4 regions of the uncultured Intestinibacter sp. genome follow, and region 2 is predicted to be linked to each of the others. Evidence: riboswitches for the same ligand, from Rfam matches in the RefSeq annotation. Region 2 holds a riboswitch; each other region holds the start of a gene.
The links. Region 2 has a riboswitch for cobalamin ahead of RDX53_RS03010 (cobyric acid synthase). Riboswitches for the same ligand answer to the same signal wherever they lie in the genome.
Positions count from the first base shown of each region.

Region 1 (5,002 bases), on a different contig from region 2:
CATATTCATCATTTTTATATGACATTTCAAATATTGGTTTGTCTAATACGATTCCTTCTTCTACTCCGTATCTCTTACAGAAAGAACCTGCTGTGATATTTCTTACTATAACTTCAAGTGGTAGGATTGTAACTTTTTTTACTAATTGTTCTCTATCTGATAAAGCTTTTATGAAATGTGTTTTTATTCCTGCTTTTTCTAATGTTTCAAACATTATCGTGCATATTTTATTATTTAAAATGCCTTTTGACTGGATTGATGCTTTTTTTTCACCATTAAATGCAGTTGCATCATCTTTATAATAAACTATATATTCATTTTCATTATCTGTACTATAAACTTGCTTTGCCTTTCCTTCATATAATAACATTGTTATTACCTCCCAAATTTTATAAATTTTTATTATTCTTTTATTAATAAGTTTTTCTTTGAGTTTCTATTATCTATTGTCACTATATTGCTTATGTACTTTAATTTTTATTTATTGATTTATACTTTTATCATCGTCTAATACTTTTTGTTCCATTTCTTTTCTGTATAATTTTAAGTCTTGTTTTAATTTAAGATATTTTATGCTCATTATTTGCATTGCCATCAATGCTGCATTTAATCCTGAATCTATCGTTACTGTAGCTACTGGTATTCCTTTTGGCATCTGAACCATAGATAGTAATGAATCCATACCATCCATAGTAGATGATTTTATTGGTAATCCAACTACCGGTATTAATGTTGATGCAGCAATAACTCCCGGTAAATGAGCTGCTTTTCCTGCTGCCGCTATTATCACATCAACTTCATCTTCTATTGATTCTATAAAAGAAACTAATTCTTTCGGCGTTCTATGTGCAGATAATATCCTTACAATTACTTCTACATCATATTTTTTTAAAAAATTAATTCCTTCTTCTAACTTAGAGTAATCTGATTTAGATCCCATAACGATTGCAACTTTCATAATTTATTTGCCTCCATTAATAATATACTTATATAAATTTTTATTTTTCATCAAATTAAAAAGTCTTTATTAATTTTCAAAATTATTTTAACGAACTATACACTTGTATTTTATATTAATATTCATAGTTTATCAATGTATTTTTTCATAAATTAAATTTTTTATTAACAATACTATATGCTAATTAGATTTATTATTAATTTCAATTAAAATTACGAACATTCCAATTAAGCCTGTTATAATTTTAAAATTTAATTTTAAATTCTATTACTTAAAACTTTTAGTTTTATAATCCCTTGGTGATAATTTTGATATTTTATATTCTGAATTTATTTTTGTGAGATTTAGCAATCTTAATTTTTAATTACTAATAGATTGGTATGTTTGAAATACATCTGATATCTACATTTTACATCTTTTTTGATATATTGTGATATTTTTTTTAAACTTTTAAATATTTTTACTATAATAAAATCATTTTATATTATATTAAAAATCAAAAATAAATAGAATCAAAAAGCTGTTGCATAAAATCCCCTCAATTTATGCAACAGCTTTTCTCTATAATTCAAATCCCTTAAATACTTTTTTATAATTTTTATTTACTATGAGTCATTTACTTTAAGAATATAAATCTACATATAAATATTATACTCAATATTATTAATGAAATATTTATATCTTCTTTTTTATTAGTAACTAATTTTAATAAAGTATAAGATACTATACCGAATATTATTCCATCACCAACACTATTAGTAAGTGGCATTAATATAAATGTTAAAAACGCTGGTATAGCATTTGTATAATCATCGAAATCAATATCTTTAAAACAACTTGCCATCATAACACCTACAATTACAAGTGCTGCTCCTGTGGCTTGTGATGGAATAGCTATAAATAGAGGTGCTAAAAATAAAGATAATACAAATAATATTCCAACAGTAAATGTTGTTAATCCTGTTTTTCCACCTTCGCTTATCCCTGCTGTACTCTCCATAAAACATGTAACTGTTGATGTACCAAGCATAGCCCCTATTGTAGTTCCGATTGCATCTGCCAACATAGCTTGTTTTGCTTTAGGTATTTTTCCATTTTCGTCGATTAATTCTCCTTTAGCAGCTACACCTACTAAAAATCCTACAGTATCAAATAAATCCATAAATAAGAAAGTAAATACTACTATCACCATATCTAAACTAAATATTTGCTCTACTGGAACTGTAAAAGCCTGCATAAAAGTAGGAGCTAATGATGGAATGTTAAATGATACTATTGCACTTGGCAAAGCGACTATACCTGTAATCATTCCAATTGATGATGTAAGCAATATAGATAATAATAATGCTCCTTTTACATTTTTACATACTAATATTCCTGCTATAACTAGACCAGCTACTGTCAATATTACAAGTGGGTCATGCATATTTGCTAATGCTAATGTTCCACTTGCTGTACTTATAAGCCCCGCATTGCTCATTCCAACAGCAGCGATAAATAATCCCACCCCTGCTGTAACTGCATTTTTAAGATCATTTGGAATGCAATTTATTATCTGTTCTCTTAAATTTGTAACAGTTAAAATAATAAATAAAATTCCTTCTATAAATACACCCAATAATGCCATTTGCCATGTATATCCCATTTGTAAAACTACTGTATATGCAAAAAATGCATTTAGTCCCATCCCTGGAGCAAGAGCAATTGGATAATTTGATAAAAACGCCATAACAAAACATGCAACCGTAGCTGATAATGCAGTTGCAACAAATACTGCACCTGCATCCATTCCAGCATCTGCTAACATATTTGAGTTTACTGCTAGTATGTATGCCATCGTCATAAATGTAGTTAAACCAGCTATAACCTCAGTTTTGACATTTGTACCATGCTCACTTAACTTAAATACTTTCTCTAGTATACCTTTTTGACTTACTTTTTCCTGTGTAACTTGCATATCTCTCCCCCTTATAATTTGATACCTCTTTTATCAAAACTAGAAATAAATATAGTCTAGAAATGAAATATATAAATTTATTCAATTTTGAGGAGAGTCCAATTTTTAAACTATAAGGAATATATATAATATATTCTCTATAATTATAAAATTTTATTAAAATTAAAAAGTGCCTACTTCAAATAAAGTAGACACCACTAATATCTTATATACTCAAAGATTTCATTTTATACTCTTTCAATCAAAATAAATTTTAAATAAACTTAAAATTAAATTCTTTTATATTAAAAAAGTATAGAATAATCCCTTGGTTATCATGATATTTAGGTGGTGCTCTCGCGGAAGCTCTCCTAATAAAATTAATATTAAGCAGGCTTCCTGGCTTACAGATCAACGCGTTACTTCCCTTCTCACATACAAATGGCATGCAATGGATATATTAAGTATTGCTCCCTAGATTACAGTGACCGGATCGCTTAGGATTCTAACCTAATTTCCTTTTATTCAAATTTCTCATAAAATTTGACCACTTAATATCATAATAATATTCATTTCTATGATAAAATACTAACACAAGATGGAATTATTTGTCAATAAATCTTTTCACCATACAAGAGTGAGTTTTTTATTGGTTTATACTTAATTTTGTTGTTCTTATAAAGAGGTTTTATATATAATAAAAGTATAAATAAAAACCCACTAAATATATTTAGAAAGGATGATAAACATATGAAAAACATGCATGATTTTTATTGCGGAACTATGTTTGATGCTTATGAGTTTTTTGGGGCTCATGTTAGTAGGGAGAATGGTATTAAAGGAATTATTTTCAGGGTTTATGCCCCCGATGCAAAAGAAGTACAAGTTGTAAGTGACTTCAATGATTGGGATGGAAATAAGGGGAAAATGACACAAATGGGAAGTAGTGGTATATTTACTTACTTCTCAGAGGATGCTAAATTGGGGATGTATTATAAATATTTAGTATTCGACCAGTACGGTAATTGCGTAGAAAAAACTGATCCATATGCATTTTATATGGAACTTAGACCTAAAAATGCATCTAGAATTGTGGACTTAAGTACATATAAATTCAACGACCAAAACTGGATGGAAAACAGAAGTAAAAACTTAGATAGACCACTAAACATCTATGAACTTCACTTCGGTTCATGGAAACATAAAAGTAATGAAGAAGTTTCAAGGGCAAGAGTTATTAAACAATGTGCCAATGTAGGAGCTGATAATAGTATAAGTGCGGACCAACTTGGGCATGACCTAAAATTAGAAAACTATATAAATAGTGAGTACGATTTGAATCAACCGATAGATATTACAGAGAGATGGTTTAACTATATGGAAATAGCTCCAGAGCTTATAAAATATGTAAAGGAAAATAACTATACTCATATAGAAATCCTTCCTTTGTGTGAACATCCATCTGATTGTTCATGGGGATACCAAATAACAGGTTTCTTTAGCCCAACTGCTAGATATGGTAAACCTGAAGATCTAATGGCTTTTATTGATTTATGCCATAGGGAAAATATAGGTGTAATTATGGACTATGTCCCTGTTCATTTTGCGCTTGATTCTTATTCACTAGGAAGATTTGGCGGTGGTGCACTTTATGAATATCCAAGTCACGACACTGGATATACTGAATGGGGCTCTCATAGCTTTAATTATTACAGAGGCGAAGTAAAAAGTTTCCTTCAATCTGTTGCAAACTTTTGGATTGAAGTTTACCACATTGATGGTCTTCGTATGGATGCTATAAGCAACCTTATTTATTGGAAGGGCGACTCTAACAGAGGTATAAATGAAGGCGGTATTGAGTTTTTAAAAAATATGAACCAACACCTTCAAGAAAATCATAAAGATATTATGTTGATTGCAGAGGATTCAACAAATTATCCTAAAGTTACTGAACCTGTTGAAGATGGTGGTCTTGGTTTTGATTATAAGTGGGATATGGGATGGATGAATGATACTCTTTCATATTTTCAAAAATCACCTTGGGAAAGAAGACAAGCATATCATCAAATAACATTCTCTATGATGTATTTTTATAACGAAAAATTCCT
Region 1 covers NZ_CABQXJ010000010.1:28,864-33,865, forward strand. The annotation lists gene purC (phosphoribosylaminoimidazolesuccinocarboxamide synthase) at 1-370, opposite strand, end outside; gene purE (5-(carboxyamino)imidazole ribonucleotide mutase) at 482-958, opposite strand; gene RDX53_RS03375 (NCS2 family permease) at 1,575-2,915, opposite strand; cobalamin riboswitch at 3,266-3,464, opposite strand; gene glgB (1,4-alpha-glucan branching enzyme) at 3,645-5,002, shown strand, end outside.
Region 1: it holds a riboswitch for cobalamin, as region 2 does, so the genes downstream of both, RDX53_RS03375 (NCS2 family permease) here and RDX53_RS03010 (cobyric acid synthase) in region 2, are expected to answer to the same signal.

Region 2 (5,002 bases):
ATTTTTCGATAGCACTTTTTAAAGTATTGTAATGACTTTCACTTTTTACATTATTAGTTATAACACCTTTTATATTTACATCAGTATCTAGCATTTTATATCCTAAAACCATAGCTGCAGAAGATGCGGCCATAGCTTTTGCATTTATGACTAATATAACTGGTGCTTTTAACATTTTTGATGTATATGAACTTGTGCAATCATTTAAATCTATTCCATATCCATCATATAATCCCATTACGCCTTCTACTACTGCTATATCAGCATCTTTAGATGCTTCTTTTACTATATACTTTATTTTTTCATCTTCAAGCATATAGGAATCTAAATTTCTAGAATATCTTCCTGTTATAAAAGTATGATAAGAAGGATCTATATAATCTGGTCCAACTTTAAATGGTTGTACCTGTAGTTTTCTTTTTGTAAGTGCTTGCATTATACCTAATGAAATAGTTGTCTTTCCGACACCACTATTTGTCCCTGCAATTAATATTTTCTTCATCTCTACCACCTATTGTCCTTTACTTTCTTCGTGCTCTTGCATTATTTGATATATTTTTTCTATATCAAGATGTTCTCTTAAGAAGTCTGCTAATCTGTCGTATTCTTTATCCTTAAATTCTTTAAATGATTTAACTTTACTGTCTATTTTATCTAGACCTTTCATTTCTCTTATGTTGTTTAATATAGTTCTAGTAAAATCTATATCATCAAATATTCCATGAAGATATGTTCCGAAAACATTGCACTCTGAGTTTACACTTCCTTCTGTGTAATTAACTTTTTCATCTAATTTTTGTGTAATTGTGCATAGATTTTTTATTTCATTACCTCTATTGGTAACGCCCATATGTATTTCATATCCTTTAACTTTTTTACCTTCTAAATTATTTAAATATCCACTTAAATCTTTATCTATTATTGCCTTAACTTGAGTTGTTATCTTTTCTAGTTCAAAAGTTGTTTCAGTATCTAGAAGACCTATCCCTTCAACTTCCTCTAGATCACTTTCGACATGATATGGGTCTCTTAATTTTTTACCTAGCATTTGATATCCACCACAAATACCTATAACTAATTTTCCTCTTCTATGTAATTCCTTTATTTGTTCTTCAAGACCATTATTTCTTAAAAACATTAAATCATCTATTGTACTTTTAGTACCTGGAATAATTACTATATCAGGATTTCCTAGAGATTCTCCATAATCTACATATCTAATACTTACATCTTCTTGAGTTTCAAATATATTAAAATCTGTAAAATTAGACATATGTGGCGTTCTAACAATTTCTATATGTATATCATTTCTCGCCATTTGCTTTTTAAATCTCGTAGTTACACTATCCTCATCTTCTATTTTTATATCACAATAAGGTACAACACCTAATACAGGTACATTTATTATTTCTTCTAACATTTTTACTCCGGAATCTAAAAGCTCTTTTCTACCTCTAAATTTATTTATTATTACCCCTTTTACTCTCTTTCTATCTTCTTCGCTTAATAAAAGCATTGTTCCAGCAAGTGATGCAAAAACGCCACCTCTATCAATATCACCAACTAATATTACTGGTGCATCTGCTATTCTTGCCATTCCCATATTGGAAATATCTCTTTCCATTAAGTTTATTTCTGCTGCACTTCCTGCACCTTCCATAACAACTATATTGTAGTTTTCTTCAAATTCTTTAAATATATCTCTCAATACATCCATTAACTCTAACTTATATTCATGGTATTGTAGAGAAGTCATATCTCCAACTACCTTTCCTCTTACTATAACTTGGCTTTTATTGTTGCCACATGGTTTAAGTAATATTGGGTTCATATCTGCTATTGGTTCTAATCCACATGCTTCTGCTTGTGAAACTTGGGCCCTTCCCATCTCTAGTCCTTCCTTTGTTATAAATGAATTAAGGGCCATATTTTGAGATTTAAAAGGAATTACAGTATATCCATCTTGTTTAAATATTCTACCTAAACCTGTAACTATTGTACTTTTCCCAACATTGGATGCAGTTCCTTGAAACATTATTTTCTTACTCATAGCCTCTTCCCCTTCTATTATTTGTAGCGCTATATATTAACTAAAATAAATCTATATTTATCGTATATATATTTAGAAAACTAACAAAAAAATCCTAATAACGAGATTAGGATTTTTTGTATTTATAAAAAAATCTTCACCCCGAGATTTTAACTCTAATAAATTAATTAATCCAGGTATCCTGACTTAACATCATCCTACTCCTACACCTTCCCATTTTCTCAAACAGTGGTTTCTATAGTTTCATCCGTTTCACAGTAGCGGGGGCTGTAAAGGCTTTTACCTTTTTCCCTGAGAAAAATTAATCTAATATTCTATTTTAAAAAACTTGTTTCATTTAACTTATTAATAACAGCAAATCCATTATCAATTTCAACAATACTTATAGATGCATTGTCGATTTTAAAATTCCAATGGTATTCAAAACTATTTGAAATTAAATATGTTAAAATATTTCTAATTGTCCCTGCATGAGCACATATTAAGATTGTCTCATCTTCATCAGACTCATCTAAAATAAATTGTGTTTCTTTTGATACTCTTTCAAAACAATCAACCAAGCTTTCTCCATTTGGATATGTATATTCATATCCTTCTTCTATCATTTTGTTAAATTCATCAGGATAATCTTTTTGAATTTCTTTGAAGTCTTTTCCTTCAAAATCTCCAAAGTTAATTTCTTGTAAATCCTTACTCTGTTGTATTTCTATTGAATTTATTTTAGCTAAATATTTTGCAGTCTCTTTAGTTCTACTTGACGTCGTAGTATATATCTTATCAATTTTTTCATCACTTAAAAAGCCTGTTATTTTTTCTATTTGTATCTTTCCTTCTTCACTTACTTTACTATCTATATGACCAGAGAGTTTCGCAAGTTTATTATCTTCTGTAAGTACATGACGTACTAAAATTAATTTTTTCATTTTCTTCTCCTTACAATGCTAAATTACTGAAATTAGCATATAAGTATATATTAAGAAAAATACTTCTCCAAGTTCTATCGTGCAACCTAGTATATCTCCAGTTACACCATCAATCTTTTTATATATATGTTTTTTAAACAATAATGCAAATACTATTATAAATATAATAGAACTTAAAACTTTTATAATTGTCGCAATAGGTTGTAAGAAAATAAATTTTCCAAATAATATAATTAATATAGAAGAATATACTATACCTGTTATAAGCATTCCCATAGTACATTTTCCTATAAATAAATTACCCATACCTTTTGCTCTTGGAGTTACTGTTTTGTAAGTCATTATCATAACTCCAATTCGCCCTATAACCGGCATAAAAATAACTAGCCATAACAAGTTATTTTGTACTAAGCTATTGATAAATCCTATTTTTAGTAGTATTAAAAACATTATTGCAAGAAGTGAATTTGTTCCTAATCTGGAATCTTTCATTATTTCTAAAATTCGTTCTTTGTCTCTATTACTGTATATTGCATCAAATGTATCACCTAATCCATCTATATGAAGGCCTCCTGTTGTTAAAACTTCTATAAGAGTTATAACTATAGCACTTATAAATGGATCAAATATTGTCAACGAAAGCCAACCAAAAATATATGTTATTATACCGATTACAAATCCTACTAATGGAAAATATACTATTGATTTATGGAATTCTTCATCAAATCCTGTTTCTATCCTAATTGGAATTCTCGTCATAAATTGTAGTATTGAAATAAATCTATTCATATCTCTCTACCCCTTTATTTTTGTAGGAATTCCGCATACAACAAAATAAACTTCATCACTTAGTTTTCCTAGCATTTGATTTATTCTGCCTACAAAATCACAGTAAACTCTACCTAATTTATAACCTGGAACTACTCCTAGTCCAATTTCATTTGTAACCATAACGAAATATAAATCAGTTTTTTTAACTTCTTCCATCAATTTTTTAATTTGGTCTTGTATATAAGCTTCTAACTCATTTATTTCTTCTTCGCTTGCATTATCTATGTCTATTCCATCAGTAAACATTAAATTATTTACTAATAAAGTGATGCAATCTAGTATAACTGTTTGATGTTTTTCACTTATATCTTTTATTATTTTATAAATATCTTTATAAATTTCGTATGTTTTCCACTCTTTTGGTCTACTTGCTTGATGCTTTCTAACTCTTTCTTTCATTTCATCATCAAAAGCGACTGATGTTGCAATATAAGCAGTACTATTATTTTGGTTTTTACATAGTGATTCTGCAAATCCACTTTTTCCAGAGCGTGCACCACCTGTAACTAAAATAACTTTGCTCATAGTTTTCTCCTTAATGTTTTATTACATACCCATATCAACTTCATCGAAAGTTAGCATATTTTTATAAACATAGTTTGCAGCTTCTATCATATTGAATGCTAAAGCAGCCCCACTACCTTCTCCTAATCTCATATCCATTTTTAAGAATGGATCTAATCCTAATAATTCTAAAGCTTTCTTAGCTCCTGGTTCTGCTGAATAGTGTGATGCTATCATATAATCTTTACATCTTGGGTTTATATTTACTGCTATTAAAGCTGCTGCATAAGATATAAATCCATCTAAAACAACTGGTACTCTATTTGCACTACATCCTAATATAACACCAGCCATAGAACCTATTTCAAATCCACCAACTTTTTGTAATATATCTATTCCATCTGTTGGATTTGGTTGGTTTATTTCTATAGCAGTTCTTATTACTTGTGCTTTATGTGCTAATAGTTCTTTTTTAAGACCTGCACCCATTCCTGTTACTTCTTGTGGGTCACATCCTGCAATTACAGATATTATTGCAGCAGATGGTGTTGTATTTGCTATTCCCATCTCACCTATACCTATAACTTTATAATCTTCTTGTATGTATTTTTCAGACATCTCTATCCCAATTTCTATTGCTCTTATAGCTTCTTGTCTTGTCATTGCAGGACCTTTTGCCATATTAGATGTACTT
Region 2 covers NZ_CABQXJ010000009.1:3,623-8,624, reverse strand. The annotation lists gene RDX53_RS03015 (cobyrinate a,c-diamide synthase) at 1-502, opposite strand, end outside; gene RDX53_RS03010 (cobyric acid synthase) at 512-2,050, opposite strand; cobalamin riboswitch at 2,204-2,369, opposite strand; gene RDX53_RS03005 (histidine phosphatase family protein) at 2,365-2,973, opposite strand; gene cobS (adenosylcobinamide-GDP ribazoletransferase) at 2,992-3,762, opposite strand; gene cobU (bifunctional adenosylcobinamide kinase/adenosylcobinamide-phosphate guanylyltransferase) at 3,769-4,329, opposite strand; gene cobT (nicotinate-nucleotide--dimethylbenzimidazole phosphoribosyltransferase) at 4,351-5,002, opposite strand, start outside.

Region 3 (5,002 bases), on a different contig from region 2:
AAATATTTTAACTTATAATAAATTAAAAAACTATAAAAAAGGTGATTTAAATGGAGCAAATTAGGAAAATAATACATATAGATATGGATGCCTTTTTTGCATCTGTAGAACAAAGGGACAATCCAAATTTAAAAGGGAAACCAGTTATAGTAGGAGGAAGCCCAAACAGTAGAGGAGTAGTGGCGACTTGTTCTTATGAAGCTAGAAAATACGGTATTCATTCCGCAATGCCATCAAAAATAGCTCAAAAAAGATGCCCCTATGCCGTTTTTGTAAGACCTAGATTTGATACTTATAGACAAGTATCAAATCAAATAAGAGATATATTTCATAGGTATACAGATTTAGTAGAGCCGTTATCATTAGACGAAGCTTTCTTAGATGTGACTAATCCCAAAATACCTATAAAATATGCTACAACTATTGCAAAGTTTATAAAAAGAGATATCTTAATGGAGACAGGACTTACTGCTTCTGCGGGTATTTCATACAACAAATTTCTGGCTAAGTTAGCATCTGATTATAATAAACCAAATGGATTTACAGTAATAATTCCAGATAATGCTCAAGATTTTTTAGATAAATTACAAATACAAAAGTTTTTTGGTATTGGAAAGGTAACTGCTAAAACACTAAAACTTATGGGAATAAATAATGGATATGATCTTAGACAACTTAGTTTATATGAATTAGAAAAATTGTTTAAAAGCAGAGGATATATTTATTATAATTTTGCGAGAGGAATAGATAATAGACCTGTTGAACCATATAGAGAACGTAAATCTGTAGGTTCAGAAACAACACTAGACCACAATTACAGATTAGATGAAGAAGAACTTGTAAATATATTAGATGAATTATGCCTAGATGTAAGCAATAGAATTATGTATTTAAATAAATTAGGCAAAACAGTCACACTTAAGATGAAGTTTGAGGATTTTACACAAATAACGCGCAGTACAAGTCTAGAATACGGAATAAACTCACATAAAGATATAAGAAAAAATATATACAATCTATTTAGAAATATACAGTGTAATAATCTACAAATACGTTTAGTCGGTGTAACTTTATCAAATTTAATAGATATAAATGAGAGTACACACAATATAACACTATTTGAATATATGAAAAATATAAGCACTGATAAAGATGATTAAAATAAATTTATTTAAATATTGTATAATAAAATAGCATATCATAAAGTATTATAATTTATTGAAAAAATTGTAAAATAAGGATATAATTAAGTATACACATTGTTGTATAGATTTTTTGAATAAGATTCACGAATTGAATATTGTTCAAGGTGTATTTAAAACAATACTTAAAAGGGAATGTGGTGAAAAGCCACAGCAGCCCCCGCTACTGTAAGAATGACGAAAGCTTAAGGTTTTGGAGAACTTAACCTCCACTGTTAAATCGGGAAGGAGAAGCAAGTAGGATGATTTCAAGCCAGGAGACCTGCCTAAAATAATACATGCTCTTTCGGAGGGAGAGAAATACTGTAATATGGGTTATTTATAATCGCGCGGAAAATAGACAATATACATATTATAGATTTTTTTGGGACCGAAGAAAATGGTTCTTTTTTTGTGAATAATAAAAGAACATTAATTCAATTTGTGAGTCTTATTTTATTGGATAAATTTAATAAAAAGAAAGTGTAATATTTAGTAACTTAGATATTTAAAGTTAAACATATTAGTAAGATTTTAAAATAATAAAAAATATATAATAAACCATTTTTTGAAATATGAAAATGAATAATTTTTAGGAGTTAAATTTACACTTTTTTAATGATATAATAATATATATCACTAATAAGAGGTGTTAAATAATGAGTGAAAAAAAATTGGCTAAAGGAAATGACAAAGCTGCACTAAATAGAAGGCTTAAGAGAATTGAAGGACAAGTAAAAGGAATTCAAAAAATGGTAGAAGATGATAGATATTGTGTAGATATATTAGTTCAAATATCAGCAATTAGATCTGCTATAGATAATGTAGGCACAATGATACTAGAAAACCATATTAAGGGCTGTGTTTCTAATGATATAAAATATGGAAATGAAGAAGAAAGTGAAGCGGCAATTAAGGAATTAATGGATACAATAAAAAAATTCACAAAATAGGGGGGGCTATTATGAATCAACAGGGGTTTATAGTTGAAATAGTAGATGATAAAACTGCTAAAATGCGTATGCAAAGACATTCTGCATGTGCTTCATGTGGTAAATGTGCAAAATTAACTTCAGAAAGTCAAGATTTAATAGTAGAAGTCGACAATCAAATTGGAGCAAAAGTAGGGGATCACGTAGAAGTTAGTATGGATAGTGTAAAAGTAATGAAAGCAACTATGTTGGCATATATGTTGCCACTAGTATTTTTAATTGCAGGGACAGCTATATGCTTTTTTGTACTTAATAATATAAACTTTAACGGTCCAATAGAATTATTAAGTGGACTATGTGGATTATTATGTACATTTTTAAGCTATCTTTATCTAAGAAAAAACGATAAAAAATATAGAGAGAGCAGAGATTATATTCCTATAGTAGTGAGAATAATTTAAATATAAGGGGTTTTGTAGCTGTGATTAATAAACCACAGCCACAAAACCCCTATTTTTCTAACTTTTCTTCAAGTTTTTTTAAATGCATCTTTTTAACAAGTATATAATAAGTTTTTGTAAAAGATGTAATTATAAGAATTCCGATTGCTATTCCAGTACTTTTAAATAGAGAATCCGTTCCAGTAGATACAGCAAGTGCATAATCTTTTTGAACTAATGAATACATAGTATTATATAATCCAAGACCAGGCACAAGTGGAAGTATTCCAGGTATTATAAAGTTTATAGCTGGATATTTTAATTTACGAGCTAAAATTTCACTAAATAATGAAACAACAGCAGATGCTATAACCATAGAAAATACATTTGAAATATATTCTGAGTTAGCCATAACAACATAAGTACACCATCCTATACCACCTACTATACCACATGGAATAAGTGATTTTTTAGGTGCATTAAAGAATATAGAAAAACCTGCTGTAACTGCAAATGAAAATATAAAGTTTATTATTAAATCTTTAATAGTCATTTAATCAACCTCCAATTTTAATCCAAAAATCAAGTACAACACCGACTCCTACAGCTATAGCTCCTGCTGTTAAAAATGCTTCAAATACACGAGAAACACCAGAAACTAAATCACCAGATATTAAATCCCTAAGCCCTTTTACGAAAGCAACTCCAGGAAGTAGAGGCATTATAGAACCTACTATAAGCATTTTAGGGTCATGTAAAATTCCAATCTGACAAAAAGCAACCCCAAACGTAGCTATTGCAAATGAAGATACTAATGTAGCCATAAATGCCATAGAGTTAAGTTTCATTATTCCATTATATATAATAGTTCCAACAACTGAGATTATTAATGTAAGTAAAAAATCTGCTATACTTGTACCACCTATTAAATAAGCGAAACATGCAGAAGAAATTGCAGTCCCCGCATAAAAAGAAATTATTCCATATGGTGGAGGTAAAGTAGCTATTTTTTTTAGTTTATTAATCGCTTCATCAGTTGTCATTTCAGGGTTTTGAACAAAATCTCTAGATACAGTATTTAAAAGGTCTATTTTGTTTAAGTCGATACTTCTACGCTTTATAGTTCTCATAAATGACAATCCGTCGAACTTATCATCTGCAATTATTATACACGTAGGAGTTGTAAATACATTAATATGTCTGTATCCACGAGAAGTACAAACTCTTAAAACACTGTCTTCCGCACGAGATGTTTCTACACCATTAGTCAACATTAATTCTCCTAGAAAAAGAGCAAACCTAAGAATCTCTTTTTTCTGTATTAATTGATATTCTTCCCTCATAAAATCATCTTATTGTCAAAAATATAATTTTGACAGACTCCTTTCCTTTTTATTTAGTTTTTTCATAGTAATAATTAGACTATTATAATATGTTATTAAACATCTAATACTAATTAATTTAGTGAGAAATAGTCTAAATTGGATTTTTTACTTAAAAAACCTATGTATATATTTACTATATTATACTTGATTATATCAAAAAAATAAAAAATGTATATATATATTATTTTAAACTTAAATAATATATAGCGTTTCCGATATATTATAAAAAATTATTATACATAATTTGGCCAAAGATTTAAATATATATTTTTAATATATCCTCAAAAATTTAATTTATTATAAAGTTGTAGCAAAGTAATTATAAAAATACAGTTATTTATAATTAAATAAATAATTTATCATAAATACTTAATAAATTAAGAAATGTGCTTATTTTCATATGTTATATCAATGTAACCAAAATTTAACACAATCATATAATACTATTATCTAAAAATTGAAAAGGAGAATAAAGTATATGACATTAACAGGAGCGCATTATATTTATATTTTATTCATGGTTATAGTCCTTGTAACTATGATTATGAAAAAGGATGTTATAATTCCGTGTATCCTAGGAATCTTTTGTCTAGGATTGTTTTATACGCATAATATTGCAGGATCGTTAGGAGCAGTATTTAATTCATTTATTGTGTCTTTAAATGAACTCGGTTCCATAATTTTGATTATATCTATTATGGTTGCGTTGTCAAAAACACTGGAAACAAATAAAGCCATAAATTATATGGTTAAACCTTTTTCACGATTTATAAAGAATCCTACATCAGCATTCTTTGTAACAGGTTTAGTTATGTTACTACTTTCTTGGTTTTTCTGGCCAACACCAGCAGTAGCATTAGTAGGAGCGGTTTTCCTACCAGTTGCTTTAAATGCAGGTCTTCCAGCTATAGGTGTGGCAGTAGCGCTAAATCTATTTGGGCATGGTTTAGCATTATCTACTGACTTTGTAATTCAAGGTGCACCAGCTATAACAGCAGGAGCTGCAGGGATTGAAATATCTCAAGTAATTCAAGAAGGTATGCCTTTGTATTGGGTTATGGCAA
Region 3 covers NZ_CABQXJ010000004.1:21,589-26,590, reverse strand. The annotation lists gene dinB (DNA polymerase IV) at 51-1,160, shown strand; cobalamin riboswitch at 1,291-1,487, shown strand; gene RDX53_RS01365 (metal-sensitive transcriptional regulator) at 1,841-2,134, shown strand; gene RDX53_RS01360 (SoxR reducing system RseC family protein) at 2,146-2,574, shown strand; gene RDX53_RS01355 (threonine/serine exporter family protein) at 2,624-3,106, opposite strand; gene RDX53_RS01350 (threonine/serine exporter ThrE family protein) at 3,111-3,896, opposite strand; gene RDX53_RS01345 (hypothetical protein) at 4,417-5,002, shown strand, end outside.
Region 3: it holds a riboswitch for cobalamin, as region 2 does, so the genes downstream of both, RDX53_RS01365 (metal-sensitive transcriptional regulator) here and RDX53_RS03010 (cobyric acid synthase) in region 2, are expected to answer to the same signal.

Region 4 (5,002 bases), on a different contig from region 2:
TACTCCTACTACGATTTTATTATTTACCTTAATCCATTCTTTTAGATTTTCTAATAAATCTATTTGGTTTTTTAAGTCCAAGTGGTTTGTAGGCTCATCAAGTAGTATAATATCTGGGTCTTGAGCGAATACTCTAGCCAAGAAAACTCTTTGTATTTGCCCACCTGAAAGTTCAGTAATAAGCTTATCTTTTATATCTAAAAGTCCGACTTTTTTTATACTATCTAATATGATTTTTTCATCTTGTTTAGATAATTTACTAAATGCCCCTTTGCTATAAGCATATCTACCTAATGCTACAGTATCGTAAATTGTGTATGGAAAATAAATTTGAGTAATTTGGCTCATAAGTCCAACTTTCTTTGCAAATTCTTTTCTATCCATAGATGATACTTCCTCATCATCAATCATTACACTTCCTCTATATTCTAAAAGATTAGCAATAGATTTTAGAAGTGTACTTTTTCCACATCCATTTGGACCAACTATACATAAATTTTCTCCATTTTTAACTTTAAAATTTATATCTTTTAATATATCTTTTTCATCATATCCACTATAAAGATTTTTAATTTCTAACATAATTATCAACTCGCCTTTTTAAAATAAACATAAGCAAAGAATGGTGCTCCTATAATAGCAGTCACCGCCCCTACTGGTAATTCAGTTGAGTCAAAAATACTTCTTGCAATCAAATCTGTAATTACCATTAAACATCCTCCAAATATAAATGTCATCGGTATTACATATTTATGATTAGATCCAAATATTTTTCTAACAACATGAGGAGCTATCAAGTCTACAAATCCAATTGTACCACTAAGAGATACTGCTCCTCCTGTCAATATTGCTGAAAATACAAATAGTTTTGTCTTTACTTTTGATGTATCTACACCTACAGATTGGGCTTGTTCTTCTCCAAAAGTAAGTATATCCATCTCTTTTGTGTATCTAAGTATGCCTATCATACCGACTAAGCAAAATGGAATTATAAGCCATACATATGTCCAACCTCTCATAGCAAAGCTTCCCATTTGCCAAAGTGCTATACTCTTTAAGTCTTCTGAAAACATCGCAGTTAAAGTTGTAAGTAAGGCATTGACAAATAAAGAAAAAACCATCCCCGCTAATATTATTGTATTATTGGACATGGTTTTGTCAATTTTACTAGAAAATAATATAACTAAATAAACTGTAAAAAGTCCAAATATAAATCCAACAAACGGAAGTGTAAAACCTCCTATTACAGGAATTGTTACTCCTGTTACAATTACAAGACCTGCTCCTAAAGATGCACCTGATGATACACCTAATGTATATGGTGATGCTAGTTGATTTTTTAATATCGATTGTACAACTGCACCACTAGTAGCCAAACACCCTCCTACTAAAAACGCCAATAAAACCCTAGGCAACCTAATCTTCCATATAATAGATACGTCCTTTGGCATTACACCGTCTCTAAGAGGTATATTTATCAATTTATTTGCGATTATAGATATAGTGTCTAACATACTAATATTGGAACTCCCAATGGAAGTTCCAATATAAATAATAAATATAAGTATAAGTATACTAATTGCACACTTTGTTCTATTTGTCTTTGTATTCATCTGGGTATACAGCTTTTGCCATTTCTTTTAAAGCTTTTATTATATTTTGTGTTGGTCTTGAAGATGAGTTTGCATCTATAGAATATACTGCTTTATCTTTTACTGCAGTTATGTTTTCCCATCCAGTTCTACTCATTATTTCTTCTGTTGGATTTTCTACATAGTTAACGTTAGTTAATATAACATCTGGATTTGCATCTATTACAGCTTCTTCACTTGGTGATATCCAAGCATCTTTATCTGCAAATATATTTTTTGCACCTATTATTTGTATCATTTCATTTATGAATGTGTCTTTTCCTACACTGTATAATGTTGGTGCTGGACCTATTTCAAAATAAACTGTCTTTTTATCTTTTATTTTGCTGCCTATTTCTTTTATTGATTCTACATCTTTTTTCATAGAATCGATTATTTCATTTCCTTTATCTTTTTCATTTACAAGTTCAGCTATGAACTCTATGTCTTTATATATACCGTCTATACTGCTACTACTTGGTATATATACAACAGGTATACCTGCATCACTTACTGATTTATATGGATCTTCTGATGAACCTACTTGGTTATATCCTGAAGCTATTACTATATCTGGATCTAACTCAACCATTGCTTCTGCATCTGGATTTTGGAAGTCCATTAATTTAGTGTCTTTGCTTAAACCTTCAATTCCTTCTGAGTATGTATCTGCTGCTATAATTTTATCAGCTAATCCCAACCCAACTAATATTTCTGTATTTGATGGTGCAGTAGATATAATTTTTTCGATTTTTGTTGGAACTTTAACTTCGTTACCAGCTCTGTCAGTTATTGTTTTTTCGCTTTCGCCTTTACTACACCCAACAGAAAATATAAGTGTTAAACATAGTAAAATTGATAATAATTTCTTTTTCATATGAATTCCTCCTCATATACCTTTTTTAAAATTTTTAAAGCTTATATCAAGATTAATCCAGCCAGGGTTTTACCATAATTTGACTATAATCTCCATATATTTTATGATTATAGCAGAATTACAATTTTTTTTGTAACTATATTTTAAAATAAGCAATAACATTTTGTTATGCTTTTACGATATTATTTTTCAAAATTATAAATTATATGTATCTTTTGCAAAAAAAGAAAAACTAACACAAGGTTAGTTTTTCTTTTAAAATACCGTTCTTATTTTAAAGTAAAATTCTCCACCCCGAAGATTTTCTTATTGTATATAAGGCAGGTCTCCTGGCTTAGCTTCATCCCATTTATTCACCTTCCCGCAAAATAGCAGTGGTTATCGAATAAATAGTCAGCATCACAGTAACGGGGGCTGCGAAGGAATCTCACCTAGCTTCCCTATTAATCTAAATTAGAACCTCTATACCTTTATGCTTTCACGTAATTATAACATAATCTAACATTATTTTAATAGAGTAAAAAGCAACTTCGAATAACTACCATAAAATGAAATTTATGTAAAATTATTTTTCTTCATAGAAAGATATATTTTTTATTACTATATCGAATGTACCATTTTCATTTTTTCTAACACTATATTTCATAGGGTCTTCAAAATCTGATAAATTTGCTTTTATATCAAATCCATTATCTGTTTTTATACTTCTCTTTTTAAGTTTCTTTTCAACCCATTTTTTATCAACTGAAAAGTTTTCAGTTAATCCTTTGTCTTCCATGTGTTCTTTGAAACTTTCTTTTAAATCTTTATCGATTATATTATTTTGAACAAATTCCTCAACATTTATTTCTTCTTTTTCTTTTAATGTATAATTAAGCATACTTCTTATATCTTCTGCTTTTTTCATATCATCTGAAATTGCATTTGTTATCCAATTTTCTGCTGTTGTTTTAAATACTTTTGTTTTATATTTATCATCTTCTATTTTTTTAGCATTTAAAAACGCTGTAACAAACTTTGTTTCTAGTTGTTCTTTTTCAGCATCTTTATCTAATAGTTTAAAATGATATTCATCATTTATACCACTAAGACCTACTAATGCACATTGTTTTGGACGCCCTGTCTCAGGTATTCCAATTTCATTTGATACTATTTGTATATTAAATTTATCTTCTACAAATTCAATTGAATGTGTATAAAGTTTTTTATACTCTAATCTCATTATAGCTACATTTTTTTCATCTTTTACACTGTATAGACAAATAGCTAAGTCACAAGAGTCCATCTCTTCACTTTGTTTCATAATTTCAAATAAATATGCCGCTATTTCTTTTGAATTTTGTAAGAATGTATCTTCGTCATATATAATTTGCTCACAACAGTTTTTAACAATATTATTGTTATAATCGTTAAATTCAGCTTTTCTTAAATCGTCGTCTTTTGAAACTCTGTTTATTATTTTTTGGAAAAATTTATCCACTTCTAAGCTGTTTCTACATTCGTAGTCATTTAATATAGGACTATCGCTATTTTTATCTAGTACGTGTACTATGGATTTATGTATAATCATTTACTTCTCTCCTTTTATCTTAATTTTTCAATTAGCATCTTCATATCATCAGGAATTTCAGCTTTAAACGCTAAAACTTCTTTTGTTCTAGGTTGTTTAAACTTCAGACCATATGCATGTAGAGCCTGTCTTTTTATTAGATTTTCATCAACATAACCATATAGTTCATCTCCTATAATTGGATGGCCTATATGTGCCATGTGTACTCTTATTTGGTGAGTTCTTCCTGTTTCTAATTTAACTTCTACTACAGTAGCATCATTTAATCTTTCTAATACTTTGTAATGAGTAATCGACTCTTGTCCTCTAGGATCTACAACTCTCTTTATGCTGTCATCTGTAGGTCTGTAAATTGGCTCATTTATAGTATTTTCGTCGTCTTTAATGATTCCTTTTACTACTGTTATATATTTCTTTTCAAAATCATCGCTTTTCATCTCACTAGATAATACATGTTGAGCAAATGGATTTTTTGCTACTATTACTAATCCAGATGTATTCATATCTAGTCTATTTACAAATCTTATTTTGACATCTTCGCCCTTTTTAACAATGTAGTCTGTAACTCCATTTGCCATAGTATTTTCAAAGTGGCTCTTTGTCGGATGAACTACCATAAATGGAGGTTTATCTACCATAATTAAATCAAAATCATCATAAATTATATTTAAGTTTAAATCTTGTGGCGCAAAGTTTGCCATATCTTCTTTTATCTCTACTTCTATTAAGTCGCCCTTTTTAACTTTTTTATCTAATTTTTTGAAGTTTTTATTTACTGTAACTGTTTTAAATCTTTTTAATTTAGATGCATATCTAACTGAGAAATTTAATTTATCTAGTAAAATTTCTTTTAGTGTTAAGTCGTCATCTTCATTTATATATGAAATAAGATTATATTTTTGATCTTCTTTTTTGAACAAATTC
Region 4 covers NZ_CABQXJ010000083.1:1,744-6,745, forward strand. The annotation lists gene RDX53_RS12270 (ABC transporter ATP-binding protein) at 1-582, opposite strand, end outside; gene RDX53_RS12275 (iron ABC transporter permease) at 588-1,613, opposite strand; gene RDX53_RS12280 (ABC transporter substrate-binding protein) at 1,594-2,508, opposite strand; cobalamin riboswitch at 2,810-2,987, opposite strand; gene RDX53_RS12285 (nucleoid-associated protein) at 3,074-4,078, opposite strand; gene RDX53_RS12290 (RluA family pseudouridine synthase) at 4,093-4,998, opposite strand.
Region 4: it holds a riboswitch for cobalamin, as region 2 does, so the genes downstream of both, RDX53_RS12280 (ABC transporter substrate-binding protein) here and RDX53_RS03010 (cobyric acid synthase) in region 2, are expected to answer to the same signal.